DNA from 2 places in the Bradyrhizobium sp. WU425 genome. Region 2 is predicted to be linked to the other one. Evidence: predicted binding sites of a transcription regulator. Region 2 holds the regulator's gene; the other holds the start of a gene.
The links. The regulator LexA, encoded in region 2, represses DNA repair genes until DNA is damaged. The targets are predictions, from matches to a motif close to TGTTCNNNNTGTGTTCNG.
Positions count from the first base shown of each region.

Region 1: a site for LexA is predicted at 13,194-13,211, ahead of BcanWU425_RS08305 (nucleoid-associated protein). Genes of this name have one in related genera too.

Region 1 is NZ_CP088089.1:1,731,456-1,747,293, reverse strand. Features, by position in the region: partial or broken gene BcanWU425_RS08360 (IS110 family transposase) at 1-1,019, opposite strand, end outside; partial or broken gene BcanWU425_RS08355 (HesB/IscA family protein) at 1,397-1,606, opposite strand; gene BcanWU425_RS08350 (hypothetical protein) at 1,605-1,829, shown strand; gene BcanWU425_RS08345 (ATP-dependent Clp protease adaptor ClpS) at 1,885-3,561, shown strand; gene BcanWU425_RS08340 (hypothetical protein) at 4,002-4,208, opposite strand; gene BcanWU425_RS08335 (hypothetical protein) at 5,088-5,270, shown strand; gene BcanWU425_RS08330 (S10 family peptidase) at 5,608-7,158, shown strand; gene BcanWU425_RS08325 (B12-binding domain-containing radical SAM protein) at 7,487-8,680, shown strand; gene BcanWU425_RS08320 (hypothetical protein) at 8,626-9,072, shown strand; gene BcanWU425_RS08315 (radical SAM/SPASM domain-containing protein) at 9,084-10,304, shown strand; gene BcanWU425_RS08310 (Fic family protein) at 11,317-12,864, opposite strand; gene BcanWU425_RS08305 (nucleoid-associated protein) at 13,221-14,270, shown strand; gene BcanWU425_RS08300 (hypothetical protein) at 14,230-15,663, shown strand.
Region 2 is NZ_CP088089.1:4,074,955-4,090,792, forward strand. Features, by position in the region: gene BcanWU425_RS19790 (ROK family transcriptional regulator) at 1-541, opposite strand, end outside; gene gltA (citrate synthase) at 719-2,023, opposite strand; gene gltX (glutamate--tRNA ligase) at 2,219-3,646, opposite strand; gene BcanWU425_RS19805 (glutamine--tRNA ligase/YqeY domain fusion protein) at 3,813-5,489, shown strand; gene BcanWU425_RS19810 (nuclear transport factor 2 family protein) at 5,509-5,895, shown strand; gene BcanWU425_RS19815 (DUF2171 domain-containing protein) at 5,980-6,213, shown strand; gene BcanWU425_RS19820 (ComEC/Rec2 family competence protein) at 6,309-8,588, shown strand; gene BcanWU425_RS19825 (hypothetical protein) at 8,727-9,161, opposite strand; gene lexA (transcriptional repressor LexA) at 9,655-10,356, opposite strand; gene BcanWU425_RS19835 (molybdopterin molybdotransferase MoeA) at 10,533-11,744, opposite strand; gene BcanWU425_RS19840 (hypothetical protein) at 11,983-12,174, opposite strand; gene BcanWU425_RS19845 (HAD family hydrolase) at 12,342-12,968, opposite strand; gene BcanWU425_RS19850 (alpha-hydroxy acid oxidase) at 12,983-14,116, opposite strand; gene BcanWU425_RS19855 (S41 family peptidase) at 14,420-15,757, shown strand.

The DNA of each region.
Region 1 (15,838 bases), 2.3 Mb from region 2:
CTTCGGCTGGCCCCAGTCGAACGACGTTCCATCGACCCAGATGCAGTGGAGAATCACGGCGATGTTTCGGGCAATGGCGACCTTTGCCTTCTTCATGCCGATCCGCTTGGCGAGCTTCATGCCTCAGGCCTTTAGAGAAGACCACTTTTTGGTTCGATAAAGAAGGACAGTGGCGGCCTCGAACAAGTAAGTTCGGAGAAGCCGGTCGCCCCATCGAGATGTCTTTCCGTTGGTGTCGGTTTCGCCGGATTGGCTGCGCCTCGGCGTAAGGCCGAGGTAGGCGCCGACCGTCGAAGCCGATCGGAAGCGCGAGGGGTCATCGATCGTGTGGCGGAACGTTAGGGCCGTCACGACACCGACCCCCGGGACCGTCATCAGGCGACGCGTCGTCTCGTCCAGCTTTGCCAACCGGCGGACCTCGTTGTCGAACTTACCTTGTTGTTGACAAACGTTCTCATGGATCGAGAGCAGCGGCGATATCACGCTGAGAAGCAAATGATCGACGCCCAAGAGCTCGCTGACCTGGTTGCGGAATTGTTGGCCGATCGCGCGAGGGAATAGTAATCCACATTCCTTGATCAAACTGCGAATCTGGTTCTCGATGTCTCGGCGCATCGACACTAGCCGAGATCTGGCGACAAGGATCGCTCGGATCTTCTGGCTTTCCTCACTTTGGACTTTTACCTCTCGATACCATCCAACCCGCACCAGTTCGGCAAGCCCTCGCGCATCATTCTGATCGCTCTTGTTCATTCGGACCGACAAAGCTGCGCGCGCATGCCGAGCGTCGATGCAGACCACCGGAAGCTCAACCCTGCGGAGTTCATGCCATAGCCAACTCGCCATCGCACCGGTCTCGAAGCCGATACGCTCGGCATGAGGCGCATGTTGTTAAGCAGGTCAGTCAAGGCACCAGGATTAGACTTGGCTTTCCCTTCGAAGATTACTTGACCAGTCTCGTTGACAACGCACACAGCGGTTTCTCTCTGTGAGACGTCCAGCCCGACGTACTGCTTCATGGGTGAGCTCCTTCGAATCATTTGATTGCGAGGGCTCAACGATAACTGAGGTTGTCTGCCACGAGCGCCGACCGCAATTACGTCATCGTTTGCAAATTTGGCTCTGATCCAATTTTGGTGCAGCTCCGATTATTCTGCGCCGATTAGTCTGGCTTGAAGCAAATCGATTTTCCCGCGACCGTACATTTGACGTTTAACGAGCTTGAGGCGCGTGATCTGCCCGTCTGTTTGCCCGTTGTGACCCGATAGCGCTTCCGCGCGGCGCGCGCCTGAGCGGCTCGAATCATCCCACGACGCTACGTCGCGCGACTCATCATTGTGAATCCTGCGCAAAAAATCCTCGCGATCTGTGGCAACTATGACTCAGTTGTTTATGGACGGCCCTTATTGTCGACGACGAACACCTTGACGCCATCGCGCTCTGTCACGGCGTCGTCAGGCTTAGCCTCGTCGGCCAGGCTCATCCGGTATTTGAACCCGTCGCAGCCACCGGCCTCGGCCATGATGCGCAGGCCGCTCGTCGGCTGCGCCGAAGCCGAGATCGCGCTCTTGAGCGCATTCGCTGCGCTATTCGTCAGATTGATCATGGCTATCCTTTTTGCCTGGGTCGTTTGCATAGGAATTGGCAGGTCGCATGCCAGCGCGCCCGAGCTTGACATTGCTCACCTTTTCGAGATCGCCCCTGTTGGCTTTGCGGCGCGTGTAGGGTTGCTGACAAAGGTCTTCGAGGGATTGCGGCGGCTTTGCGCGTCTTCTTTATGGATTCCGCCGATGAAGCATAAGGAACGCGGCGGCAAGCAATTTGCATAGCGTGCCTAAGCCGGCCGAAGTGTCCGGTGATGAGCTTAGATCGGAGACCACTTTCATGACGGACACTGCCGAACAACTAGAACACGCGCCGGGGGTCTTTGTGGACAACATCTACGCAGGCGGTGCGCCCATTCAGCTTGTTTTGCACAATGACGGCAAGACGACTCTCGGTTTCGTGGTACGCCTGCTGCGCGAGGTATTCGACAAACAGGAGCGGGATGCCATTGCGCTCGCCAAACTCGTCTCGCAGCATGGCAAGGCCGTCTGCGGACGCTATCCTCCCTCAGTCGCAAAGGCGCTCCTCGAGGCGGCGCGAGAGCGTATCCGAGCTGAAGGATGTCCCCTGCTGATCACAGGCGAAGCCGCGGGCGAAGCGGACGGCCCCGACCTGTCCGACGTGCAATTCGAATATGCCTTCGAAGCCCTTGAGTGGCACTTCACCAATATACCGCCGAGCGAACTCGCCACTACTGTGCGGCAATTCCCGGGCCACATGCAGGCCGATGTTCAGGTCGCGGTCGATAAGCTATTCGCCGATCCGGTCCGCTTCTTCGGCGCCTATGCAGAACATAGGTACGAGACGCTTTCATTCGCTCGGATGAAAAAGCGTGGACAGAATGCGATTTCGCTGGTGCCACCGCAATATCACCAGGTTGATACTGGCGAGACGGCGCCGGTCAAATGCCTGTACAATGGACTGTGGCTTTGCCGGGCGAGCGACTTTTTCTATGCCGTCGTGCTCTCTACTGAGTTCGAGTTCAAGCAAGAGCCGAGGATCCGGATTGAAATCGTTGCCCCTGCGGGGACTGGCGGCGAAGCCTTTGTTCAGCGCAGCTTTGACGAACTGGAACGGGCGGTACACGCGGCACGTTCTTATCGCGGCAAGATTCTCTCATTCGAGAAAGGTGCGGATTACAGCGGCCGCTCAAGAGGCATCATGGTGCATCGATTGGCACCAGTGAGGCGCGAGGACGTGATCCTGCGGGAACAGGCTATCAAATTGCTCGATCGCAACGTGTTGAGTTTTGTCACCACGCGTGGCGCACTCCGCCGATTCGGCCAGTCGACCCGCAAGGGCATCCTGCTCTATGGCCCGCCCGGCACCGGTAAGACCCACACCATCCGCTATCTCGCCACCAACCTACCGGGACACACCACGCTAATCATCACCGCCGAAGAGGTCGGTGAGCTGAGTGCCTATATGGCGCTCGCGCGCCTGCTGCAGCCTACCATGGTGGTGATCGAGGATGTCGATCTGATCGCCAGCAAGCGCGACGACTTGACAACGTGTGAGGAGGCCGCGCTGAACAAGCTCCTAAATGAAATGGACGGCTTGAAGGAAGACGCTGACATCCTCTTCGTGCTCACCACCAACCGCCCCGAGCAACTCGAGGGCGCCCTGGCCGGTCGCCCCGGCCGCATCGACCAGGCGATCGAGATGCCGCTGCCTGATACGACCGGCCGCGACAAGCTGATCCGGCTTTACGGCATGGGCCTGCCGCTTGAGGCGGAGATCGTAGCCGAGACGGTGCGCCGCACTGAGGGCGTCAGCGCCGCTTTCATTAAGGAGCTGATGCGACGCATTGCGCAATCATGCATCGCTCGTGACGGCGGAAACTCAGTGACCACAGCTGACATCGAGGAAGCGCTCGACGACATGCTGTTCACCGGCGGCCGCCTCAACGTGAAGCTCTTGGGTGGGGCCGGAGCGATGGCTGCGGGGTCTGAATGAAGGCGAAGGGAGGAAGATCACCCGCCAAGGGCTGCGCCAACTCCCGCATGCGCCGGGTGTCGACGACGCGTCTATGATTGATGAGCGGCGAGGCGGTTCGTGAACGCGAACCGCCTCGACAATCGCCCGCTCAACCGTCGCTCGCAATTCCTGTTCCATGCCGGCCTGCCCCCTACAGGCGGGCTTCGATATCACGAAGGCAACGCCTCGCCACAGGCGACATGCAATGAGCAGAGCAGATATGCGGTAGCATGGAACTCTTATCGGAAGAGCAGGCTGGAATGGCGCACTTGTCGGACGATCAATTGGAGCTTCGCCATCCGTCAAGGAACGAGAACGGCTGCGAGATTGCCGGCGAAAAGTCCCTCTGCGAAAGCGTCCACCTGGTAGTACATGCGCATGCAGTTTTCTCCGGCCGATGGCATCGGCTGACTCATACCTCATGATGGGTCCGACGAGCCGACAAGACGCGACACCAACTCCTTAGTTGCACGATCGGCGTTTTCGGGATTAGTGACGTCAATTCGCGGTACGCCGTGCGCCTTGGCAGCTTCAGCCAAGGCTGTGTTTTCGCGCAGCGAGCGTTCCACGAACTTCTCTATTGCGGCTTTCACTTTGTTCGCCTTGTTCCGAATACCGGCTCCCATGCACGATACGCTCGGGCAGGACGGGATCTTCAAACGTGGAATCACACAACCAGAGCATCGCCAATCTCCCAGTCAGCTAGGTATTCAGGGCGAAGCGCAGCACTTTGAAATATAAAACCATCTCCCATTTGACGTTGCGCTCTGATCTTCTCCCGAATGATTGGCCGCATATTCTCATGATGCACCCGGAGGAACCAATGGATCGTGTCATTCGATTGACGATGATAGAATTCTACTACGGCGTCCGGCTCGCCGGTTCAGGGTCGCCCTGGATGACGCCCTAACATGTCGGTCGAAATCACTGGCAAGCCGGTGGCCAGGCCGATGCGTTGCGCACAGGTCGACTTCCCGACATGCGAGGTACCAATCAGGAATAAGTTTTTCGGTTGGGGTGTCACTGAATTGTGTCGCTAGCGTCACGAGAGCAGAACCACTGTTTTGGCAAGCCATCGCTTGTCACGAGGAGACCTCGCCGGCTGGAAGAGCCCTCTCTGGGGACGGCTCTACCACGGCGATGCACTCCCAACCACGGCAAACGTCAAGTCTCTTCCCCGACAAGACCACCGCCATCTGGAAGCGATGGAAACGGCCTGTCAGATTCTTGATCCGGCTCGAACAGTTCCGCTCGACTCGATTGAACTCACTACCGCCTGATGTCCGGAGATCCATATCAGCCCCCGTTGCCGACGCCTGAATCTCAACCGCTAACTGATTCTCACAGGACATCGCCCGCGACCGTTTGAATTAGACACGTTTCTGACTCAGTAAGACTAGAGCCTGACCGGCGAAGCCGGATGCGCCATGCAAAACGGAAATGCATCGTTCTCTCCACTTGCAAACAAGATTTGAAAACAACCATGCCACGTATCATGATCAGGAATGACTGCACGATACGATATTCGAGCCGAGACGAACGGCTGGACGGTCTACGACATCCGCACTGGTTTTGCTGCGCTGATCAATGACGTCGCCCAAAATGGCCTTCCCCTGGAAGACGCCGACGACCTGGCCGATCTGTTGAATCACCTACAATCAGAGCAAGCCTACGTCAGCGGTCACTAAGAGTTTCGCGGGCGCCGCGATTTTCGCTCTGGTCGCCGCCCTTTGGTGTGGCGGAGGATAAACGTGTATCGACGGGAGCTTCCACAGGTTTTCGAACTTCGCGACTTGGTCCACTATTCATCATCGCGAGACGCGTATCTCCAGAATTTTGAGAAATCGCTGTCGGAGATCCCTCAAAAACTGAAGCAGTTCCCGCGACATCGAGCGTGCACCCGCCGACGGTGACAACTGCTGACTCTAGTAGGTTTGTTGTTCCCACGCATGGGCTAGTGACTAGGTCGTTTTGACAGACACGCCTCGCGCACCAACAGTGCAGACCCTGCACAGGAGAACCTCTATGTCGTCGACTGCACTGCGCAGCACCTCTCTTGCGTTGATCCTTTTTGCCTGCGGGATCATGGAGAGCGTGCGGGCAGACAATCCGCCGCCGCGCGCCAATGCCACAACGCCGGCCGGCCAGAACGGCGGCCCCGGCGAACGCGCCGGCCAAGCGCCGAGTACGCCGTCGGCGGCCGAGCAGCATCGCCTGCCGCCGGACTCCAGCACCAGGCAAACGCTTGATCTCCCTGGGCGAACGCTCTCTTTCATCGCGACGGCCGGCTCCATCCGCCTGTTCGACGAGAAGGGCGAGCCGGAGGCCGACATAGTCTATACCTCCTATCAGCTTGACGGCACCGATCGCGGCACGCGCCCGGTAACGTTCTTCTTCAACGGAGGACCGGGCTCATCATCGGCCTGGCTGCAGCTCGGCAATGCCGGACCGTGGCGGCTGCCGATCAATGCAGACGAGGTCACGCCATCCACTTTTCCGGAGGTGAGGCCAAACGCGGAGACTTGGCTCGATTTCACCGATTTGGTGTTTATCGACCCCGTAGGCACAGGCTATAGCCGTTTCGTGGGGACCGGCGATGATGTGCGCAAGCGGCTCTTTTCCGTTGACGGCGACGTGAACGCGCTCGCGCTGGTGGTCCGTCGCTGGCTCGAAAAGCATGACCGGCTGTTGTCGCCGAAATACATCGTGGGTGAAAGCTATGGGGGCATTCGCGGGCCAAAGGTTGTGCACCAGTTGCAGATGCGGCAGGGCATAGGCGTCAAGGGCCTGATAATGGTCTCGCCAATCTTCGACTACGGCCAATATGCCCGCACTGGCCTGCTGCAATACATCGCAACACTGCCGAGCTATGTCGCGACCCAGCGTGAAGCCGAGGGTCCGGTAAAGCGAGCCGATCTCGCCGACGTGGAAGCTTATGCACGCGGAGAGTTTCTGATCGACCTCATCAAAGGTCAGGCGGACAAGGAAGCGACCACGCGTCTGGCCGACAAGGTCGCGGCGCTGACCGGCATCGATCAGGCGGTGAGTCGCAGGCTCGCGGGCCGCTTCGACCTCGCCGCGTTTCGCCGTGAGTTCGATCGTAAGAACGGCAAGTTAATCGGCAAATATGACGCTTCAGTGCGTGGCCTCGATCCGTATCCGGACTCGGATTTCTATCTTTCCGGCGATCCGTCGAGCGACAAGCTGCTCGCACCTCTGACCAGCGCCACTGTCGATCTCCTTACGCGCAAGCTAAACTGGCGGCCGGACGGCTCCTATGAGCTAGTCAACGGCGCGGTCGGGCAGGCTTGGGATTACGGCCGCGGGCCTCCGGAGTCGCTGTCGGAGCTGCGCCAGATTCGCGCAACGGACCCGAAGATGAAATTGCTAGTCGGGCACGGCCTGTTTGACCTCGTCACGCCTTATCTCGGATCACAGATCGTGCTCGACCAATTGCCGCCATTTGCCTCAGCACCGCGCGTCAAACTCGTAGTCTTTCCAGGCGGCCACATGTTCTATTCACGAGATGGCTCGCGCCACGCGTTTCGTGCAGAGGCCGAAGAGATTATGAAGTAAACCCGCACCGCGAACTAGGTCACAAGCATGCTCGTGTTCGCACGAGCATAGTTATAGATGAAGCTGCTCATGGCGCCGGCTTCGAGGCAAACTCCTTGGATGGCCGTGAGATCGATCTCTTTGCCGACCAGCCAGCTATGGATATCGCTTGGCAGGGTTAAGCTGCTGTCTTCGGCAATGATCTTGCCCTTGCCGTTGACTACGCTGTCGTGGTGAATCTCCTCAGAGAGCTCTGCACAACTGGCATCTTAGGAGCGTCAATGGGAAGCACCTCTGAGTGTCGTTCACAGCTAGTCGTAACTGTACACGGAATACCGAGAGGCTCGCGTTGCGCGAGGCAGCCTTACCCTTACGCGGTATTCCGCCGATAGTTCTGGCTACGCCAGCGCCGATCACGCACCGTACCGCCGAGGAAAATTTGGCGCTCGGTTACCTGGCGAGTATTCTCAGAAGCAAGGGGGCGAATGTCCTAATCATCGACGGTTGGCTGGGCGGTCTGACGAGTGACGAGATCGCAGATTCGATAGCCCGGCTGCCAGTTCCGCTGTGGATCGGATTTTCCTGCTACCGATCCAATATGGCTCGGGCAATCGAAGTCATGCAGCTGCTTCGTCAGCGTGGTCTACAAACCCCGACGATCGCCGGCGGCTACGGGCCGACGTTTCACCCGGATGAGTTCCTGAACGCTGGGTTCGACGTCGTGGTCCTCGGCGAGGCCGAAGAAACTGTCTGCGCGTTGAGCGAGCACTTCGCATTCTGTAAACTGGACCTCTCTGACATTTCAGGTATCAGCTACAAACACGACGGCAGGATCGTTCGTAACGGGCTCAGGCCAGCGGCCGCGAACCTTGACGCCATACCTTTTCCTAGCCGCGACACGATCCGCGCCTCACTTGAGCGGCGGAGCGCTGTGCACGTGCTTTCGTCACGCGGCTGCGCGGCCCACTGCACGTTCTGCTCGATCGTTGCCTTTGCGAAGGTATCGGATGGTTCGCATTGGAGGCAGCGTTCGATCGAAAACTACGTCGACGAGTTGGAGCAGGTTAGCCGGCTCGGGGCGACGTGTTTCAAAGTCATCGACGACAGCCTTATTGAGCCGCGTCGAGACGAGCTGTGGTGCCGTGAACTTGCCGACGATATTCAATCGCGAGGCCTGCGCGTAAGCTTGCGAGGTTCGATCAGAGCGGATCGCGTGACCGACGAGGCAATTAGGCAGCTCAAGCGGGCGGGCTTCTTCGCGTTTTCGTGCGGTATTGAGAATTATTCGGAATCCGCATTGAAGAGGATGGCGAAGAGTGCAAGCGTTGATCAAAACCTGCAAGCCCTTGATGTCTTCAAAAACACGGCATCTACGTGCAAGCCGGGCACATTCTCTTTGATCACGGCACGACGATGGAAGAGTTGCGGGAAAATCACCGTCGCATGTCGGACTACTTTTGGACGATCAGCAAGGGAATTTTCTCCGAGATGTATGCGGCCGAAGGAACGCCGTTCACGAGGCTGCTGCGAGAACGCAATCTGATCGACGCCAACGAGGATGGGACTGGCAACCGAAACTATCGTCTGGCCGCCGAAGACGTGGTTCAGGCCTATACGGGCCTAGAGCGCTGGCACAAGAGCCATCTTCGCCCTTACGACAAAGCGATCGACGCCATCAGCGCGCCAAAGGCATTCGAGGACGAGGAACTGGTCGAACTCCACGCGCTTGCGACCGAACTACGGCGGCACGACCTCGCCTTTATGGAACTCCTCCTGGACGCCGTTGAGTCGGGTGAGCATGACGTCCATGGCCTTGTTGACGCTCAGGTCGCAGGGAACAAGATCAAATACCAGACGCTGGCGACACGGGTTGACCACGCCTACGCGTCGGCCGGGCTGGTGTATGACGCCGACGCCAATCCTTTCTTCGGATGAGAAGGCTCAAAATGTCAAAGCCATTCGCGATCAGCTTCGACCGGCTCGAACACTATAACCTCAACGTGGGCCCGGTGCAGGAGTTCGGCGACCTGCCCGAGTGCGAGGTTGCGATCAAGACTATCGGCTGGACGCTGGGGAACGATTGTCCATATTGCTGTACGCACTGCTACAGCATGAATGCTAGGGAGAAGGGGAGCGACCTTACCGTCGAGATGATCGATCGGATCGTCGATCAATTGAAGAAGCACGGCGTTGAAACGGTCAATCTCGGCGGAAATGAACTGCTCTTCACCAACGGATCGACCCCCAAGGCGACCTTGCTGCCCTACATCATCAGGAGGCTCGCGGACGAGGACATCCTGGTGGGCCCCACGACCAGCGGCATATCGTTGGTGCGGTTGTACAAGGATCACTATCGGGAATTTCGCCTGTTGAACGATTGCGACGTCTCGTTCGACTCGCCGTTCGAAGACGAACACAATGAAAATCGGGGAGCTAGCATCTTTCGGCAAGCTGTGGAGGCGCTCGATATCTGCCGCCGCGAGGGCATCTCGCGGACTTGCATCATGGCGGCGATGAACTGGAACTTCTCCATCGGGCACATTGAGCACCCGCCAAGTTGGCGAAATCGCACGACGCCAACGTTCCGGATCAACCCGATCAAGGCGACCGAGCCCGCGCATGTGAGGATCGCGCTTCCGCCGAGCATGTACTATGCCGGTTTCGCCCGGCTGATGGAGTTGTGCGATCCCGTGGACCTGGGCGAACCTCCCATCGCGGCGGTGACCAACACCTCGGAGGCTCGGCGATGTCCTTGCGGAGGAACGTCATTCAGAATCCACTCGATCTCGCCAGACGGCAATGTCCATGTGAGTCCTTGCGTCTATCTACATGACTACGAGTCGGAATTCGATCTGCTGACGAATGAGCTGTCGGAGATCATTTCCAGCCCGCAATTTCGGGGGTTCAGGCAGCGCAACGCAAATCCGGAAATAGTCGAGGGATGCAGCGGGTGCTCGTTGCTCGCCAAATGCGGCGGGGGATGCGTGGCCAGGTCATATCTGTATCGTCGGCACATGACGGGCGGCACGACCATGCTTGCGCGCGATCCCTATTGCCCGGCTGAGCAAAGGCCACAGCAAGCCTTTCCACAATCGCCAGCTCTGAAGCGAGAGGAGCGATTGGTTCACATGGACTACTTTTGTACCTGGATCGGCCAGCCACACTAGCATCGTCTTGACGACTTCGAGGGCGGGTTGATGTTGAGAAACTTAGCAACCATAGGAGCTGACTATGGGTGACGCACTAGGTGAGCGCGGCAAACCGCACCCCGTCCCGACGTGCTTGGGAAAGCACACTGAATAAAGCAAGAATATATTTGGAAGCCTTAAGCTCTCGATATGAAGAGCCCAACGCCTGTGCGTCGTGCAACATGCGCAAGGCATGCCACTGATGATCTAGCGGTGACTTCAAATACGCTGATGCCTCTGAGAATACGCTGGTAGCGGCGCCACTGAAGAATGCTGCGGCGTCCAGGACAGATGCCGCTTGTGGGACACGCTAGAGAACAGTCGATATTGCGTCGCGCGTTGCCGGCTTCGGCAATGGCGCACAGGCAGTGACGAGCGAACGCGGCAGCCCCAGCCGTGGGGCGGCAGCGGCACCGAGAGTTTGGGGTCTCGATCGCGGTCCCCGGGTCTCGTCCGGTGTATCAAGCTGCCGCGCGTAGGTGAGGACTCCGCGTGCGTGCGCCGAGTAGCCGTTGCCTTCAAGTTGAGCGTGCCATGCCGGCAGGCCGGAGCCGGCTGGCTCGATCTCGAGATAAACCAATCGGCTGGCCCCGGTGTCGCGCCCGCAAAGTGGCCAAATCGGGCTGGTGTCGTCACTACGCGCAGGAGCGCGAATGGTTTGGTCTGTTCAGCACGAAACCCGTCCAAGAGCCGCGGTCCGGCGCCATCAACATAGTCGGCATCGATGCAATCAAATTCGAAGGATGCACGGCGATGAGCGCTCGTGCTCAAGGAATCCACGCGCGAGACGCGCGCGTACAGTCCTCTGCGGGGAAACTCTGGCGGGATGCGGATAAAGAAGAAAAAGAAGATAACCTCCCAGGGTCAAAACTCACCGATGCGGCGCGTCTTAGCTGCGACCACGCCGACAGAGGGCGCTGTTTTTTATCAAGGGCTCGACCAGCATCTGAGCCGACAGGCCCCATTCAATGAAGGTGGCACCCTGACACAGTCAACTCGCCGTTCCAGAGTCTTTCGAGAAGGCCGCTTGATAAAGCTCCTCAATCCTCGTGACTTCATCCGGCGTTAGTTCGGAGAATTCGTTGTCGCGGGCACGCTTTGAGAGTTGCCCTCCATTCTGTTGCAGGAATCCGAAGAGGTTGTTGAGCGTCCGCTCCGGCATTTCGATCATGTTCTCGATGCCCGCGCGGAAGGTATCGAAGCTCCGTAAAAATTGCGTTTCCTTTGGAAGATCTTGTTCGATGGTCCTCTGCACGCATTCGTACAGAAACTCGGCGTGGGGCGTCGCGTCAAAGAAACGATAAAAATCACCTGTATCGTTCAAGACCTTGACGTTGCCCTGTGGGGTCGACTCCCATTCAACACATGGAAGCAATCTAGTCGAATAGCTTTCCAACACGCTCTTGTATTCGCTAATCTTGTCGAGAATCGCGGCAGAAACCGGAAAGTGGATCCCGGCGGGATTGAATCCGCGCCGTGCCAGAACATGGTGCATCAGGTATCGGTGAATGCGTCCGTTGCCGTCCTCGAACGGGTGGATGTAGACGAACCCGAAGGCGAGCACGGCGGCAGCGACGACAGGATCAAGCTCGTTTTCCGCCGCATGATCGAACGCGATCAGTGCGCGCACGAGGGAGGGGATATCTTCGTGACGCGCGCTGATATGATCCGGGATAGGTCTTTGCGTCTCGCGTTCATGCTCGCCGACGAAACCACCTTCGTTCCGGAAACCAAGTTTCACGAAGCGCTCATCGCCGATCACGATGCGCTGCAGGCGCAAAAACTCCGCCTCGTCGAGCGGTGCCCGTCCCGCTTCACCGATGACCCTGCCCCATCGCTGGATACGGTCCTGTGGCGGTCTCTCTCCTTCAATGACGTAGCTTGACTTTGAATCCTTGAGGAGAAGGAAGGCGGCAGTTCGCGCGAGCAGATCCTTCGGGACTTGGCTCACCACGACACGGGCGCGCTCCTTGAGATCCTGCGCCATAAACTCGCCCAGTGCTGGAGTCTTGAAAACAAGCGGGCAGAACTCCAGTGTTCCTGGCAGATTGTTGCGGACGCGGTGCCGTGCCGAATTCTGCCCGGAGGTAGCGTATTGGAGTTCGGTATCGACGGCATCGACGTAAGAGACCTTATCTGCCGCAGGCAGATTGAGTTGGCGCTCCAACAGCCATTCATGGAGAAACCAGATACGACGCGTGTACAGACCGGTCGGCTTCTGTCTTACAAGGTCCGCAACCTGATCCTCGTTCACGGCGAGGAAAAGCCGCTTCAGGATTGCAAGATCGAGTCCTTCATTCTTGAGAGCGAAGGTGAGATGTCCCTCAAGCGTCGCGTCCGGCGCATGGCGTGGCGTATAGATGCGCCATCCCCCTTGCTCAATGATCCGGTGCTTTGTTCCGATGGCCGAAAGCAAGCGCGGGACCGGGGCGGATAGGTTGTAGGCGTCAATCAGCGCAGCATAGCCAGCAGGAGTTGCCACTTCCGGCAGCCTCCGGTCATGAAAAATACTCACGGGCCCTGAAAACTCTATTTCCATTGTCCCAAATCCGTGAAAAACCTTCTCGGTCGTGAATTTCACTCTCAATTTGGCCTTTGAGCCGCAAAAACCTTTTACACCGTGAAAAACACTCACACAACACGGAAAATGTGAAATGTCTTCGCGAAAACCGTTGGGGTTCTCCCTCGCCCCACCCAAGGGAACACTTTTGAGAGGACCAGCAATCCATTTAGCGGCGTGGCGGCTCGTTCACCGTTCAACAGACCGGCGCCCGACCACACGTTGGGGGTGGAATTCTTAACAAGGTGCAAGATTCTTAACGGAACACGACGCAAATTTTGGAATAAAAGAGCGGCGTGATTGCGATCAGTTCTCTTTTTGTTCTATGGTGATGAATGGCCTTCCTTACTGAGCAGGAACTCGAAAGCCTGCGCATCGATCAGAGCGTTTTTCATATTGTCGGCCCGGGAGAGGAACATTTTCAGCTACTGACTGCGTTCGATGCCGGTCGACACGCAGCTTTTTTCCTGGGCCGCGTCCGATCGGTCAACAGCGGAAACCGATACGAGTTTCTCGCGGACGCGCCGGTGCGGGCGCAACTGGCGCGGATCAGCCGGGATAGGGCAACTTTCCAGGAGGAAAGCGAGAAACTCGCGACAGCGTTCAATGAGGCTCACGGAGGCAGCACGGCTGTCGGTGCCTTCTTGATCTTCTCGCTGTCTTGTTCAGGTGGCCGATTATATGCACTTCTGAAATTCGAGGACGAAAAGGTTCTCAGCTACGACTACGACGTCAGCCGCGGCCGTTCGGGCAAGCCGAAGCCGACCTTCGGCGAGATTGAGCGGACTTTTGTCCAGAACCGCAATGCCCTGCAGAAGGCCGCGCTCATCAAGCTCGGCAAAGAGCGCGACGAAATCTGCGTTGTCGATCGTCAAAATCCGCAGCGGCCTGCGGCCTATTTCGAACAGTTCTTGCTCGTGCGACGCCAGCGAACGGAAGAGGAGCTGACAAGGACAATCGTCGAGGTCACGCGCAACATTGCGCACAAGCACAAAGACATACTTCCGCAGGACACGATGAAAAATCTGGCGCAACGCCTCTACGACGCCAGCCAGTCAGGCGGTTCTGTCGACGGCGAAAGTGCTGAAAATTGGCTGAAGAGCATTTTCGGGCCGCTGCCTGATGATAGCCCCGTGCTGACCGACTTCAAGGCAAAGCTGAAGCGCGAAGGAATGGCGGGCGAATCGTTCGTGCTCCAAAAGAACGCAATTCAGGCTCCCAAGAACCGTCGCGTTGAGACGGCAAGCGGGGTCAAATTGACCTTCCCTGTCGGTTTGATGTCTTCAGTCATTTCGGTGAACCGCGACAGGGGCGAGATTATCATCAGGGACAAGATCACACTCGATGACTTCGAGATCAACACATCTGGTCGAACGCGTACGTGAGCTTGTCGCGAACGGCGCCGTGGCGGACGAACGTATTGACGCCCTCGTGTTGCGAGGCCGGCTACCGTCCGTCGATGCGCAGGTCGCCTGGCTCGGCTTCGTCGACGATGTCCCACCGCCGTTCTCGTCCTTGCAAGTCTATAATCCGGGTCTCGGTGGTGATCTCGTTGGGGGTGATATCTTTGATTCGACCCGTGAGATCGTGATCACGCTCGGAAAGCCAACTGCCGACGGCTGCGCCTTCTTTATCTTCCAGTCCGACATCCCACAATATTTGGCGCAGCGAACTGTCCTTCCGCGCCTCGCGATCGCCGACTTCAATTCCACTCAGGCATTTCGCGCACGAGGATTGGAGTTCGCTTCATGGGATTTCGCGCAAACGCCACCGCGAGCCGAGCCTTTGCTTGGGTCTATCGACCCCACTCGCTATGTTCGTGACTTTGTCCCCGACCGTGAAATCGTTACCGATCTCAATCCCTGGCTATTATTGGCCGCGCCAGCGGTTTCATCGCCGGCGTACCAAGCTTGGGAAACGGTTTCTGCCCGCAGACTGTTGGGCGGTCTCGTCTCCCGCGCCTGGCTCGAGGATGGCCAGGTCTGGCTGCAAGCGGCGGCGACGCCTCCGATCTATCGCATTAGAGCCGATGATCCTGCCCTGCCCGGCGCTCGTTCTCGGTTGACTGAATCCGCCAACTGGGTTTTTCTTTCGGGGACAGATGTCGAGGCACGCCACCTGCTCTTTTCCGGTGAGTTGGCTCGGGCCAGCCGTCCTCAGCAAGATCTCGCCATGACATTGGAGCAGGCGCTTGAGGCTGCCAAAGCTGCCTATGAAGCTCACGTTCAATCATCGAGCCGCGAGACTCTGAAGGCGCTCGCCGATCTCCGCAAGACCGTGATTGATGAAACTCAGAAGGTAGCGCAACGGGCGCAGGATCTTGCGGCTACGCTCTGGCGCGACCTGGCCGTCTCGGCAGCGCCTTTTATACTGAAGATCCTGGGAGATGCGGCCAAGACACCGGGTCCTCTCATCTCTTCCTTATTCTACTTTGCGGCCGCCGTATTCATCGGCCTGTCGTTCGCATTGCAGTGGCGGATCAATGGCGCGTTCTTCCAAAGCCAAGCCTCGTCCCGACGGAGCTGGATGCAAAGTCTTTTTAGTTACATCTCCGTTCGCGAGCGGGAAGAAATCGCTGAAACGCCGATCGAACAAGCGATGAAGAATTATCGGGAGACCCGCGGCGTACTGCTTGTTGTCTATGTACTGTTGATCGGAGCTCTCGTTGCCGCCGGTGTCCACACTCTACACGATGTAACGCCCTCACCTTCGAGCCCCGCTACAGGCGTCGCGCCCAGCCCAGGACCAATTCCGCGGCCTCCGGCAAAGCCGCCGTAAATTCGAGCGTTTCAAGATTTCTACTAGCCGCGTATCCGCGATCGAGATCCAACAGGGCTTGATAATAGTCGAATGCAACTGCGATACCGTCAAGATTGCTTAGGTCGACATATCGATTCTACTTACGGACATCCGAGGTCGCTCGCGTACGACAGCGCTCATCAGCGGCGGAATA
Region 2 (15,838 bases):
GCACGCCGGGAAGCGTCTCGCCGAACATCTCGCTGATCCGCCCGACATCGCAGGGAATGATCGGATTGCCTGACGCGCCCAGCCGGCCGAGACCCGGGATCGAGACGCCGATCTGTGCGAGGGGGATACGTCGACGCCGCGTCCACTCGCGCAGCAATGTCATCGCTTCGCGAAACGCCCGGCCGACCGTCGCGACGGTCGGCGTCTTCGGCAGCGGCACATGCCCGGTGTAGTGCAGTTCGCCCGACAGGCCCCCGACCCCGACGCTGAGCCGCTGAGTGGTCAGCTCGAACGCCGCGAGCGCCACCGCTTTATCGAGTGACACGAGGCCCGTCGGGCCGCCGACATAAGGGGCAGGGCGCCGCACTTCCTCGATCAGGCCTTCGGCCTTCAGATCCAACAGGATGCGCGACAGGCTCGCTTCCGACAGGCGCACGGCCTTGGCCAGCGGCGGGCGAAACGACGCGCCTGACTGAAGCAGATGAATCAAAATGGCAGCACGCGTCTGCCGCCGACTTCTCGGCTGCTCCGGCATTTCCATCCCTGTCGTCATTCTTACTTAGAGTAAGAATTTGCGCGCGAAGCGTCTCAACGTCAAGCGTCGGCCGAGGCATTGCGCTGACTTGTTGTTGTGCGCGGCAGCAAGATTGTCTCAGCGCAAACAAAAGCGGCGCCATCTTGTGATGGCGCCGCTTCGAAAGCCGTGATGGGCTCGAGCTTACTTCCGGTTGTTGATCGCGACGTAGTCGCGGCGGGTGACGCCGGTGTAGAGCTGGCGCGGACGGCCGATCTTCTGCTGCGGATCCTCGATCATTTCGCTCCACTGGCTGATCCAGCCGACGGTGCGGGCGACCGCGAACAGCACGGTGAACATCGAGACCGGGAAGCCCATCGCCTTCAGCGTGATGCCCGAATAGAAGTCGACGTTCGGGTAGAGCTTGCGGTCGATGAAGTACTGGTCGCTGAGCGCGATCTTCTCGAGCTCGAGCGCCACCTTCAGCATCGGATCGTCGCCATGGCCGGTCTCCTTGAGCACGGCGTGACACATCTTCTGCATGATCTTGGCGCGCGGATCGTAGTTCTTGTAGACGCGGTGACCGAAGCCCATGAGGCGGACTTCAGAGTTCTTGTCCTTCACCTTGGCGATGAACTCGGGGATCTTGTCGACCGAGCCGATCTCGGCGAGCATCGCGAGCGCTGCTTCGTTGGCGCCGCCATGGGCCGGGCCCCACAGGCAGGCGATGCCGGCCGCGATGCAGGCGAACGGGTTGGCGCCGGAGGAGCCGGCGATACGCACGGTTGAGGTCGAGGCGTTCTGCTCGTGGTCGGCGTGCAGGATGAAGATCTTGTCCAGCGCGTCAGCCAGCACCGGGTTGATCTTGTAGTCCTCGCACGGCACGGCAAAGCACATGTGCAGGAAGTTCTCGGCGAACTTCAGCGAGTTTTTCGGATACACGAAGGGCTGGCCGACCGTGTATTTGTAGGCCATCGCAGCCAACGTCGGGATCTTGGCGATCATGCGCATGGAGGCGATCATGCGCTGCTTCGGATCGTTGATGTCGGTTGAGTCGTGATAGAACGCGGCGAGCGCGCCGACAGCCGCTACCATGATCGCCATCGGATGGGCGTCGCGGCGGAAGCCCTGGAAGAAGCGGGCCATCTGCTCGTGCACCATCGTGTGATGGATCACGCGGTCGTCGAAATCCTTCTTCTGCGCGGCGGTCGGAAGCTCCCCGAACAGCAGCAGATAGCAGGTCTCGAGGAAGTCGCCATTCTCGGCGAGCTGTTCGATCGGATAGCCGCGGTATTCCAGCACGCCCGCGTCACCGTCGATATAGGTGATCTTGGACTGGCAGCTCGCGGTCGAGGTGAAGCCCGGGTCGTAGGTGAACAGGCCGGACTGGCCGTAGAGCTTGCCGATATCGATGACGTCGGGCCCGACGCTGCCGCTGTGGATCGGAAGATCGAAATTCTTGTTTCCGACCGTCAGTGTGGCGGTCTTATTGCTTGGTTTTGCGTCCATCAGAGGTCCCCGATGTATGGTGAAACGGGCCGGACCCGGAGGCCCCGATGAGATATCGCGGGGCAGGCCGGATGTTCCAGAAGGTACGGCTGAGATGGGTATATTATTGCTGTGTGCGCTGCAAGATGGCGCCACGCATGGTCGACTTACGTCGTAGCCTGGTCCTTGGGCCCGGTCCTTAGCGCGGTCCTAGGCCTATTCCGTGGCCTGATCTTTAAGCCGGCCCAGGCTTTCCTGGCGTCCCAAGACGTCCAAAACCTCGAATATGCCGGGCGACGTCGTCCGTCCCGTCAGCGCGGCCCGCAGCGGCTGGGCGACCGCGCCGAGCTTGAGACTATTTTCCTCGGCAAAGGCGCGCAGCGCGGCTTCCGCATTGGCCGCGCTCCACGTCTCGACTTTCTCCAGCGCGGAATGAAGCTGGCCGATCAGCTTGCGGTTCTCAGGCGTCAGCAGCGCCGCCGCCTTCGGGTCAAGCTCCAGCGGCCGGTCCGCGAAAATGAAATAGGCGCTGTCGATCAGCTCGATCAGCGTCTTGGCGCGCTCCTTCAGGGCCGGCATGGCCTTCAGGAGCTGCGCGCGCGTGGTGTCGTTTAACTTGGCCTTAAGCTCGTCGCGGCTGGGCACGACGTGGTCGAGCACGTCCTCGAACATCTTCACGAGTGATTGATCGTCGGCATTGCGGATGTAGTGGCCGTTGAGGTTTTCCAGCTTGGCAAAATCGAAGCGCGCTGCTGCGCGGCCGACGCTGGCAAGATCGAACGCCGCGATCATCTCCTCCGTCGAGAAGATTTCCTGGTCGCCATGGCTCCAGCCGAGCCGGACGAGATAGTTGCGGAGCGCGGACGGGAGGTACCCCATGGCGCGGTAGGCATCGACGCCAAGCGCGCCGTGCCTCTTGGAGAGCTTTGAGCCGTCCGGGCCATGGATCAGGGGGATGTGGGACATGCTCGGCAGCGTCCAGCCCATCGCGTCGTAGATCTGCTTTTGGCGGGCCGCGTTGATCAAATGGTCGTCGCCGCGGATGACGTGGGTGACGCCCATGTCGTGGTCGTCGACCACGACAGCGAGCATGTAGGTCGGGTTGCCATCGCCGCGCAGCAGGACGAGGTCATCCAGATTCTCGTTCTGCCAGACCACGCGGCCCTGGACCTGGTCCTCGATCACGGTCTCGCCGGTCTGGGGCGCACGGAGCCGGATGGTGGGCTTTACGTCGGTCGGGGCCGTCGCCGGATCGCGGTCGCGCCACAGGCCGTCATAGAGGCGCGTGCGCCCCTCTGCGCGCGCCTTCTCGCGCATCGCGGTGAGCTCCTCGGCGGTGGCGTAGCAGCGATAGGCCTTGCCGTCGGCGAGCAGCTGCTCGGCGACCTCGCGGTGGCGGGCGGCGCGGCTGAACTGGTAGATGACGTCGCCATCCCAGCCGAGCTCCAGCCATTTCAGGCCGTCGAGGATGGCGCCGATCGCGGCCTCGGTGGAGCGCTCCCGGTCGGTGTCCTCGATCCGGAGCAGCATCTTGCCGCCGTGCTTCTTCGCATAGAGCCAGTTGAATAGCGCCGTGCGCGCGCCCCCGATATGGAGGAAGCCGGTCGGCGAAGGAGCGAAACGGGTGACGACGGGAGAGGTCATTCTTGGCAGGGCCTATGCATTGGAGGCGGTGGTATATAACAGGACCGGAGCATAACTAAAGCCCGGCAGCGGACCGCCAGGGGTTGCTTGAGACCTTGCCTAAGCCCTTGGCTCAGCCAAGGGAATTTGGCAGAAGGGCCGCTGATTTCCCTACAGGATTTTCGTAATGACAGAACCGGTGGCGAACGAGGTTGGGCGCGATTTCATTCGTGACATCATCCAGGCCGACCTCGAGCAGGCCAAATACAAGGAGATCGTGACCCGGTTCCCGCCGGAGCCGAACGGTTATCTCCATATCGGCCACGCCAAGTCGATCGCGCTCAATTTCGGCATCGCCCAAGAGTTTCCGGGCCGTTGCCATCTGCGCTTCGACGACACCAATCCGGTCAAGGAAGAGCAGGAATATATCGATTCCATCCAGGCCGACGTGCGCTGGCTCGGCTTCGACTGGGGCAAGAACCTGTTCTTCGCTTCGGACTATTTCGACCGCCTCTACGAATGGGCGGAGCAGCTGATCCGCGACGGGCTCGCCTATGTCGATGACCAGACCCAGGAGCAGATTCGTCTCGCGCGCGGCACGCTGACCGAGCCCGGCAAGAACTCGCCGTTCCGCGATCGCACCGTGGATGAAAACCTCGACCTGTTCCGTCGCATGAAGGCGGGCGAATTCCCGAACGGCGCGCGCGTGCTGCGGGCCAAGATCGACATGGGTGCGGGCAACATCAATCTGCGCGACCCCGTGCTGTACCGCATCCTGCATGCGCACCATCCGCGCACCGGGACCAAGTGGAGCATCTATCCAAGCTACGACTATGCCCACGGCCAGTCGGATGCCATCGAAGGCATCACGCACTCGATCTGCACGCTGGAGTTCGAGGACCATCGGCCGCTCTACGACTGGTTCATCGAGAAGCTGCCGGTGCCCTCGAAGCCGCACCAGTACGAATTCGCGCGGCTGAACCTGACCTACACGCTGCTGTCCAAGCGTGTGCTGACCCAGCTCGTCCGCGAGGGCCATGTCGCGGGCTGGGACGACCCGCGCATGCCCACCATGGCGGGCATGCGCCGCCGCGGCGTGCCGCCGGCCGCGCTTCGCGAATTCGTCAAGCGCATCGGCGTTGCGAAAGCCAATAGCGTGGTCGACGTCGGCATGCTGGAATTCTGCATCCGCGAGGAATTGAACCGCACGTCGCAGCGGCGCATGGCGGTGCTTAAGCCGCTCAAGGTCGTGATCGAGAATTATCCCGAGGGGCAGACCGAGGAGCTCGAGGCGATCAACCATCCGGATGATCCCTCCGCCGGCACCCGCAAGATCACGTTCGGTCGTGAGCTCTATATCGAGCAGGACGACTTCATGGAGAACCCGCCGAAAAAGTTCTTCCGTCTGTCGCCGGGCAACGAGGTGCGGCTGCGCTACGCCTATTTCGTCAAGTGCACCGGCGTGATCAAGAACGATGCCGGCGAGGTGGTGGAGCTGCGCTGCACCTACGATCCCGCGACCAAGGGCGGCAACGCGCCCGATGGCCGCAAGGTCAAGGCCACCATGCACTGGCTGCCGGCGGCGACATCCGTGCCCGCGGAAATCCGCATCTACAATCAGCTGTTTGCCAAACCGAGCCCGGACGCCTCGAACTTCGCCGCCGACCTCAATCCGCAGTCACTGGAAATTCTCGCTAATGCCCGCGTCGAGGCATCGGTCGCGGAAAGCAATTCGACCGAGCCGATGCAGTTCGAGCGCCAGGGCTATTTCGTGCGCGACAAGGACTCGACGTCCGACAGACCGGTATTTTCCAGGACTATCGGTCTGCGCGACACGTTCGCGAAGGAAGTTGCCAAAGGCTGAAAAGAGCTGCGAGACCACAATGAGCAACGAAGCCGACGCTATCGTTTCCGGCATCATCGCGAAATGGCGCGCCGGCTTCGCCACGCTCGATGCGGCCGCGCTCTCATCGCTCTATGCGAGGAATGCCTTCTTCTTCGGCTCCAACCCAAAGCTCTACCGGGGCAGGGCCGGCGTCGCAGACTATTTCAACGGCCTGCCGCGCTGGCGCAAGCCGAGCGCGGTGTTTTCCGAGGTGACGGCGGCGCAGGCAGGTCCTGATCTGATCAATATGGCCGCGACCATCTCGTTCGATCTCGCCGGCGAACGCCCCGATTTCTCGGTCAAGATGAGCTGGGTCATCATGCGCGAGGACGGCGAGTGGAAGATCGTCAATCACCATGCTTCGTCGCAGGCGCCGCTGATCTGACGAGCGGGCACACGGCTTCGTCATTCTCGTGAGAGAACGAACGTGCTCCCCGCGCGTTGGGGTGGGTCCAACAAGGAACCCACCATGCAGAACATCGCAGAGCATATGGAAGTGATCGGCGCCGACGGCGTCCACATCGGCACCGTCGACAAGGTCGAAGGCAATCGCATCAAGCTGACCAAGAAGGACAGCGGCGAGGGCAGCCACAAGGGCCATCATCACTTCATCGACAAGGGCCTCGTCGCCGATATCGAGGGCAACAAGGTCAGGCTGTCGGCCAAGGCGGATGTGGCCGTGACGATGGAAGAGGAAAAGTAGCGGCCGCGCCCCTTCGTTCCTGATCCGTACCGCTATCCGCCCACCTGCACGTTCCGGTAGCTTCTGGCTTCGTTGCGTATCATCGAGTGCAGGGAATGGCCGAGCCGGGCCGGCCGGTACGATCGCAGGGGATCGCGGGGACGTGGCCCGCGGGCCGCGCCGCGTCCGCGGGCGGCCTCGCGCCTGCAGGCCTCGACCTCTGGACATCGCTGGCCGAGACCCTCCGCGCCTGGCTGCGCGCCGAGGCGGGCGCCGGGCGGCTGTTGCCGTGGGTGCCCGTCGCGTTTGGCTGCGGCATCGCGCTTTATTTCTCTGCCGATCATGAGCCGGTGCTGTGGGTCGTTGCCACGACCGCCATCGCGCTCCTGCTTGGCGCGGCTCTGTTGCGGCGGAGCCGGCTGTTCGCCCCGGCCATCATGATCGCGGCGGTCGCGGCCGGCTTTGCCGTCGCAACCTGGAAGACGGCGCGCATCGCCCACCCGGTGCTGGCAAGGGCGCTCTATTCGGTGTCGTTGTCGGGCTTCGTCGAGGCTCGCGACATCCGCGAGCGTACCGATCGTTTCGTGCTGCGCGTCACGGCGATGGAGGCGCAGCGCAGCGACGTCAGGCTCGAGCGCGTGCGCCTGTCGGTCCGCAAGGGCACCGCGCCGGAGGTCGGTAGCTTCGTTCAGCTGAAGGCACGGCTGATGCCGCCACTCGCGCCGGTGCGGCCCGGCAGCTACGACTTTTCGCGTGACATGTTCTTCCAGGGCATCGGCGCCTCCGGCTTCGCGATGGGCGCCATCACGGTGGCGTCGCCGCCTGAGACCGGCGGCTTACGGCTGCGTTACGCGGCCTTCATGCAAGGCCTGCGCGATGCGATCGATGCCCGCATCCGGGCGACGCTCGACGGCGACAATCGGGCGATCGCGACCGCGCTGCTCACCGGGCGGCGCGATGCGATCACCACGCCCGTCAACGATGCGATGTTCATCTCCGGCCTCGGCCACGTGCTCTCGATCTCCGGTTATCACATGGCCGTCGTTGCCGGCGTCGTGTTCTTCGCGGTGCGCGCGCTGCTCGCTCTGATCCCCGGATTGGCGGCCGGCTTCGCCATCAAGAAATGGTCGGCCGCCGCCGCGCTGGTCGCCGCTGCGTTCTACCTGCTGCTGTCGGGCGCGGAGGTCGCCACGCAAAGGTCGTTCTTCATGACGGCGGTGGTGCTGATCGCGGTGATGGTCGATCGCCGCGCCATCACCTTCCGCACGCTTGCTGTGGCTGCGCTGATCGTGCTGGCGGTCGCGCCGGAAGCGCTGGTGCATCCGAGTTTTCAGATGTCGTTTGCGGCAACGCTCGGCTTGGTCGCACTGGTGCAGATCGGCATGCCCAATTTGTTTGCCTCGCCGGACAATTCGGCGACTGCGCGCATTGCGATGTGGGGTGGGCGCGAGATTGCGATGCTGTTCATGGCTTCGCTGATTGCGGGACTTGCGACCACGCCCTATGCCGCCTTTCATTTCCACCGTGTCACGCCGTTCGGCGTGCTCGCCAATCTCGGCGCGATGCCGGTGGTCTCTGCGCTGGTGATGCCGGCGGGGCTGTTGGGGCTGCTTGCTGCGCCGTTCGGGCTGGACAGCGTGTTCTGGTGGGTGATGGGGATTGGCATCGAGTGGATGGTCGCGGTCTCGCGCTGGGTCGCGTCCTTGCCGGGCGCGGTGGGCCGCATCCCGGCGTTCGGGATCGCGCCGCTGATCGCGGCGAGCCTGGGAATCATTGTGCTCGGCTTGTTGCGCACGCCGCTGCGCTGGTCCGGCGCCCTGGTGCTGCTGGCAGCGATCCTCTGGGGACTGTCGGCGCGGCAGCCCGACATCCTGATTGCCGGGGATGGCGCCAGCGTCGCGGTGCGGGGCAGGGACGGATATCTGCACCTGATCAGGACGAACAAGGACAGCTTTCTGCTCAAGGAATGGCTCGCTGCCGACGCCGATCCGCGCGATGCGGGCAGAGCCTCGCTTGCCGATGGCGTGTCCTGCGACGAATCCGGCTGCGTGACGCCACTGGCCGACGGGAGGCTGGTCGCGCTGGCACTGCGCGTCGACGCTCTCGCAGACGATTGCAGTCGGGCCGCCCTGGTGGTGACGACACGTCCCGCGCCGCCCGATTGCGCGGCGATGGTGGTCGATCGGCAGCGGCTCGCCAGCCAGAGCGCGCTGGCGCTGACGCAGCGTGGTGACGGTTTTGTGGTTCAGGCAGTGAGGGCGAGAGGCACGAGCCGCCCCTGGTTGCCGGCCGGCGCCGGCGAGGGTGATTTCGACGGCAGCCTCGCGCCAAAGTCGACCGCGCCTCGCATCAAGGACGCAACGCCGGCGGACACCGATCTGCAAGCCGACGATTGATCTGATGGTGCGGAGCAACGCAGTGGTTCGGTGCGTCCGTTCGGATTCGCGGGGTGCAAACCACACCATCTCGCCGGCCACGGCCGGCGATGGCGATTCAATCCTGACCTCCGACTTCGTAGCCGGAGGGCGGCTCTGTCAGCCGATCGGCAGGTGCGTGACGGTCGGCTGCCTGTCGGCGGTGATCTGCGCCTTGTGCTCGCGCTCGGTGACCGACTGAGTCACCGGCAGTTGCAGCACCGTCGCGCGCTGGCCTTCGACGAGCTGCGTCACCAGCACGTATTTGCCGTCGGGGAATTCGATCGCATCATGATGGCGGTCGGGAACGTGCGGATCGATCTTGCCGAACTTGCCCACGCGGGAATTGATGGTGCGCGTCCAGATCCAGCGATTGTCGTAGCGGACGTCGTCGGCGAAGGCGAGCTCCGTCCCCGGCAGCAGGCAGACGGCAACAGACGGATCGGCTGCAGAGGCGAAGCCGCGCGTCGAGGTGCCGCGGAAGCTTGTCGTGACGATCGTCTCGCCGACTTCGGCGGGGCGCGACGCGACGGCATGTAGGCTGTAGTCACACATCGGGTGCTCCTCATGCTGGGATAGCAACCCGCGTCTCTTATCGAGGCGCAGGCCTCTATCAGAGTGGAAGCACGAACGCTCTGCTTGGTTGTGGGCAAATCTGCGGCTGGCTTCCGCAAGCCGCGATCACATTATCTTTCCCGAATTCAATAGGAACAAAGCTCGCCGCGATGCATTCGGGAGGCGCGTACGCGAACATTGCCAACTTGGCTGCAACGGCCGAACTTGACCGCTGGTCGCTGTTTCCTCGAACAACCGAGCCGCGAAGCGGTGCTGCTTGAAGCGGTGCTGCTTCGTCGGCGTGGCGAGGAGCCAGCGTTGGAGGAGGGGCCGGATAGTCTGTGCAGAACCAGAAAGGCTATCCAGCCGGAGCGGACGATGATCCGCTCCAATCTCTGACCGGCGATGCCGATCGGAAGCGCGCGAGGCGCCAAGCACCTCCGGCATGAAGTGCTTCCGATATGAAGTACTGCCGATAGAAAGACTCCCGGTATCAGTACTTCCGGTAAAGCCCGATCAGCTTGCCCTGAATCTTCACCCGGTTGGGCGGCAGGATGCGGACCTCATAGGCCGCGTTGGCGGGCTCGAGCGCGATCGAGGCGCCGCGACGGCGGAAGCGCTTCAGCGTCGCTTCCTCGTCGTCGATCAGCGCCACCACGATGTCGCCGGTATCGGCGCTCTCGTTGCGCTGGATCAGGGCCATGTCGCCGTCGAGAATGCCGGCTTCGACCATCGAGTCGCCGCGCACTTCCAGCGCGTAATGCTCGCCCGAGCCGAGCATGTCAGGCGGTACGCTGATAGTATGGCTGCGGGTCTGCAACGCCTCGATCGGCGTGCCGGCCGCGATGCGGCCCATCACCGGCACCGCGACGGGACGTTCGCCCTCGTCAGCGGGCAGGCTCGCGCTCGCACGCACCTTGCCGAGATTGCCCTCGATGACGCTCGGCGTGAAGCCGCGGCGGCTGCCAGCGGCTGCCTGGAGCTCCGGCAGCTTGATGACTTCAATCGCACGGGCGCGGTTGGGCAGGCGTCGGATGAAGCCACGCTCCTCGAGCGCCGTGATCAGGCGATGGATGCCCGACTTCGAGCGCAGATCGAGCGCATCCTTCATCTCGTCGAAGGAGGGCGGCACGCCGCTTTCCTTCAGACGTTCACTGATGAACCGCAGAAGCTCGTATTGTTTGCGCGTTAACATCTCGACCAAAGTCCCCCGGTTGATGTCGTCCGATTCCGAGACGCTGAATTCGGCCATAAGCCGCTGCATGCTCGAAACAAATCATGAACAGACACTATATGTTCGATACATGTTCCGCAACTGCTTAATTTACCGTGAACAGAGCAAAGTGCGCGGAACGCGCGTTGCGGGGGCGCTCAGACGGGGAGCCGCAACACTTCGCAAGCCGTGCCGGCTTCGGCCTTCGGCGCGAATGGTGCGCGGACGAGAAGTACCTGTGCTGCAGCGAGATTCGCAAGCAGCGAAGAGTCCTGATGATTGACGGGAACAACGACGCGTGTGCCATCGTCACGCTCCTCAAGATGCGCGCGCAGATAGTCCTCGCGCTGGTCGTTGGCGCCGACGTCGCGGCCGAGCACGGCGCGTTCACGGCGATGGTGAATCACTGAACGGCCCGACAGGGCGCGAATCAGCGGCACCATGAACAGGAAAGCGCACACGTAGGACGATACGGGATTGCCCGGCAGGCCGATCACACCCATTGCGCCGAGTCGCCCGTGCATCATTGGCTTGCCTGGCCGCATCGCGATCTTCCAGAACGCCATCGCGATGCCTTCGTCCCGCAGTGCCTGCTGGACCAGATCGTGGTCGCCGACCGATGCGCCGCCGGTCGTGATCAGGACGTCGGCGCCGCTCTCGCGGGCGCGGCGGATGCCGGCGGTGGTCGCCTCCAGCGTGTCGGCGGCAATACCGAGGTCGATGGTCTCGGCGCCCTCGCTGCGGGCGAGCGCGTGCAGGGCGTAGCCGTTGGAATAGACGATCTGGCCGTGGCCGGGCGTGGTGCCCGGCATCACCAGCTCGTCGCCGGTGGCGAGAATCGCGACTTTCGGACGCCTGACAACGGCAAGGTGCGGATGATTCATCCCGGCGGCGAGCGCGAGGTCTCGCTCGGTCAAACGGCTTCCCTTGCGCAGGAGCACGTCGCCCTCGCGGAAATCGACGCCGGCGGGGCGGATGTGCCGGCCGGCGATTGCGGCTTCCTTGATCGTGATCCGCTTGCCGGCGGCGACCGTGTCCTCCTGGATCACGACGGCGTCCGCGCCAAAGGGAACGACGCCGCCGGTGAAGATCCGCACGGCCTCGCCGGCTCCGACCGTCCCCTCGAACGGTCGGCCCGCTGCGACTTCGCCGATGACGGTGAGCTCCGAATCGATCGTCGCGGCATCGGCCGCGCGCACCGCGTAGCCGTCCATCGCCGACATCGCCTGCGGCGGCTGCGTGCGCCGCGCCACGACGTCACGCGCGAGCACGCGATGGTAGGCCTCGTCGAGGGAAATCATTTCTTCCGGCAGCGGCTCTGCACCCGCCAGCACCGCGGCAAGCGCGTCAGAAACCGGCATCAAGGCCACGGCGAAAACTCCTGCTCGGCACGTTCGGGCGAATGTTCCGCACGTCTTCTAGCCGAGCGCAGGCGCAGAGGCAAAAGCGGCTGAGCAGGCACAGTCATCCCGCCCCTTCACATTGTTCCGGAAGGCAGGATCAAGCGCGTCGCGGCATGATCCGAAGGAGGTCACAGATCGGCAGGAGAGTGGTCATGGAAGCGACGAAAATCATGGCAAGGCGAGAACGCGCCATGGCCTGAATCGATCAGCTCCCTGCCTGCCCGGGAGTTACGTCGGGCGCCTTGGATCCCTGATCCTTGTCGGGCAGCGGGTCGGCTTGGGATTTCAGGTCGGCGGCCTTGCTCACAAGCTTGGCGGAAAGGTCCGAATCTGAAGTTGTCCTCGCGAATTCAAGAAGAAGAGAGGCCTGCTTGGTGAGGTAGGTTTTGCCCAGCACGATGATGCATCCGTCCGTAGAAGTCCCAACGGACTCTAAGAGTCCGGAAGGCGGTATTCCGTTCCCGGAACTCTGTATAAAAATGTACAAAGTGATCCGGTTCCTCAATTTTTCAAAATTGGTCCGTCGGGCCGTGCCGTCGTGGGTTTCGCGACAACGGACCGTCGTCAAATGCCCAATGCCTTCAATGCGTTCCCGACGTCACGCGGCGAGGTCACATGCACCGCCGTCAAGCCGCGCGCGCGCGCTCCCTCGATGTTTTCGGCAAGATCGTCGAAGAACACGATGCGCCCGGCGGGCACGCCGATCGCCGCAACGACGTGGTCGAAGGCCTCCGCATCCGGTTTGCGCAGGCCGATGCTGGACGACAAATACAGCTCGCGGAAATGGCCGAGGAGGTCGGCATATTCCCTCGAGAAATGGTCCACGTGCGGCCGGTTGGTGTTGGAGAAAGCATAGAGCGGCATCTGTTTCGCTGCGCGCGGCAGCAGCTCGGCGATGTCAGGCATTTCGCCGGCGAAAATCGCGTTCCAGCCTTCCAGGAACTGCGCATCCGAAATGCCGATTCCGAGCGAGGCTCGCAATGAGGCGAAATAGTCCTCATCGCTGATCTTCCCCATCTCGTGCAACCGATAGGCTTCGCTGTCCCGCACATAGCGCGCGACGATGGCTTCGGGCTTGCAGCCGGCATGTCCCGCCCAGCAGGCGATCGCCTTGGAGAAATCGATATCGAGCACGACGCGGCCGAGATCGAACAGGAGCGCATCCGCGCTGCCGGGAGAGAGCGATGTCACCTGCGTCCTTTCACTCAGTATCGATACGGCTCGTGGTCGAACAGCGGAAACGCGCTGAACACACTCGGCGCGTTGGTTGCGGTCGCCTGGTGCAGGCAGGATTTGTTGACCTCGGCGAACGAGGTCGCACCCAAGAGGCCGAGGCAGCGCAGCACTTCGTCCTCGAGCAGTTCCAGCATGCGCGCCACGCCGGCTTCGCCGGCCGCCGCCAGCGCCCAGCATTGCAGCCGGCCGATGCCGACGAGGTCGGCGCCCGCCGCGATCGCCTTGACGATGTCGGTGCCGCGACAGACACCGCCATCGACCATGATCTTGGCGCGGCCGTTCACGGCGTCGACGATCTCGGGCAGCACGTGCATGGCGCCGCGACCGTGATCGAGCTGACGGCCGCCATGGTTGGAGACGTAGATCCATTCGACGCCGTGATCGATCGCGATCAGCGCGTCCTCCGGCGTCGCGATGCCCTTGAGGATCAGCGGGATCTTGAACTTGTCCTTGATCATCTTCACCGTCCGCCACTCCAGACCCTTCTGGTAATCGCCCCCGGTGGCGCGCAAGCGGCTCTCGCGAACGTAGCGCTTGGCGATGTCACGTTCGCGGCGGCTGTAGTGGGCGGTGTCGACGGTCAGGCAGAAGGCGGCGTAGGCGTTCTTCTCGGCCCGGCTGACGACGTCGGCGACGAAGGCGTCATCGCCGCGCACATAGAGCTGGTAGAGCCGCAGCGCGTCGGACGCAGCTTCGGCGGTCTTTTCTAGGCCGGGCTCGGACACCGAACTGAGCATGTGCGCCGCACCGAAAGTGCCGCAGGCGCGTGCCACGCTCGCCGCACCATCCGGATCGAAGATCTCGAGCGCGCCGACCGGGGCGAGGACCACGGGCAGGCGCATCTTGCGGCCGAACTGTTCGACCGAACCTGTAACCTTGCGAACATCGCGCAGCACGCGCGGGCGGAAAGCGATCTCGTCCAGCGCCATGCGGTTGCGACGCATCGTGGTCTCGGTCTCGGCCGCGCCGACGATATAGTCCCATGCATTCTGGTTGAGGTTGGCGCGGGCTTTCCGGATGAATTCATGCAGATTCTGGAACGGCTCGGTGCTGGCGCCGAGCTCGACGTTCCTTTCCGGTTGGATGCGGGGTGCTTCGTTCATTGTTATCCTCCCGAGAATTTGAAGCCTTCCCTGATCGCCTAACCCGTCCGGGGCGCCAAAACCATCCTAAAATGGCATGGCTGCGAGGCGCGGGCCGGCCGGCCGACCCCCGCTGCGCACGAACCGGTCCTGCAACGTTGCCGAAAGTTTGGGTCCGGACCAACCGATTTTTACGGTGTACCCGCCGGCGTGGCATCCCGGCCTTGAAGAAACCAGAATGGTATTGTGAGAAGCAGGCTGGATCGCCATTTGCATGGCGGCTCCCAGCCCACCGAACCGCGAAGCAAAAAGGCCAGCCTATCCATGCGGAAAACCCTGCTGTTTCCACTGGGCGCGCTCACCGGAGCGTGTCTGACCCTTTTGGTAGCCAGTCCGCACGGCGGCGTTTGGGCGGCACGGGCGGCAGCGAGCGCGGATGACGCCTATTCCAAGCTCAATCTGTTCGGCGAAGTGTTCGAGCGGGTGAAGGCGAGCTATGTCGAGAAGCCTGACAATGCCAAGCTGATCGAAGGCGCGATCACCGGCATGGTGACCTCGCTCGATCCGCACTCGCGCTACATGAACGACAAGGCCTGGACCGAGATGCAGGAGACCACCTCCGGCGAGTTCGGCGGGCTCGGCATCGAGGTCACGATGGAGGAGGGGCTGGTCAAGGTCGTCTCGCCGATCGACGACACGCCGGCATCCAAGGCCGGCATCATGTCGGGCGACCTCATCAGCAAGATCGACGGCGATGCCGTGCAGGGCATGACGCTCGAGCAGGCCGTCAACAAGATGAAGGGGCCGGTCGAGACCCAGACCAAGCTCACGATCGTGCGCAAGGGCGCCGACGCCCCGCTCGACGTCGCGATCAAGCGCGAGATCATCCATGTGCGTCCCGTGCGCTTCCACGTCGAGAACGGGGATATCGGCTATATCCGCGTCACCTCGTTCAACGAGCAGACCACCGATGGCCTGAAGAAGGCGATCGCATCGATCACCAAGGAGGTTCCGCCGGAGAAGCTGGTAGGCTACGTGATGGACCTGCGCAACAATCCGGGCGGATTGCTCGACCAGGCCGTGTCGGTGTCGAGCGCGTTCCTGCAGCGTGGCGAGGTCGTCTCGACTCGCGGCCGCAATCCGGAAGAGACCCAGCGCTTTACCGCCCATGGTGGCGACCTCACCAAGGGCAAGCCGCTGGTGGTTCTTGTCAACGGCGGCTCCGCCTCAGCCTCGGAAATCGTGGCCGGCGCGCTGCATGACCACAAGCGCGCGACGCTGATCGGCACGCGCTCGTTCGGCAAGGGCTCGGTGCAGACCATCATTCCGCTCGGCACCGGCAACGGCGCGCTGGCGCTGACCACGGCGCGCTACTACACGCCCTCGGGCCGCTCGATCCAGGCCCAGGGCATCGCGCCCGACATCGAGATCCTCCAAGACGTGCCGCCCGAGCTGAAGGGCCGGATGGACACCATGGCGGAGTCCCAGATGCGCGGTCATCTCCAGGCAGCCGACGGCACCGAGCAGACCGGGTCGCAGTCCTATGTCCCACCGGAAGCGAAAGACGACAAGGCCCTGCATACGGCCTACGACTTCCTGCACGGCCAAACCGCGAATGCGGTCGCCGCCAAGCCGGCGTCGAAGGCTGCAGTGCCGAACTAGGCGCTCGCGACGGTAAGGTGTTGATCGCCCGGGAGCGGATAGTCGTTCCCGGGCGAACTTGTTTCGGGACGCTGTGTCAGC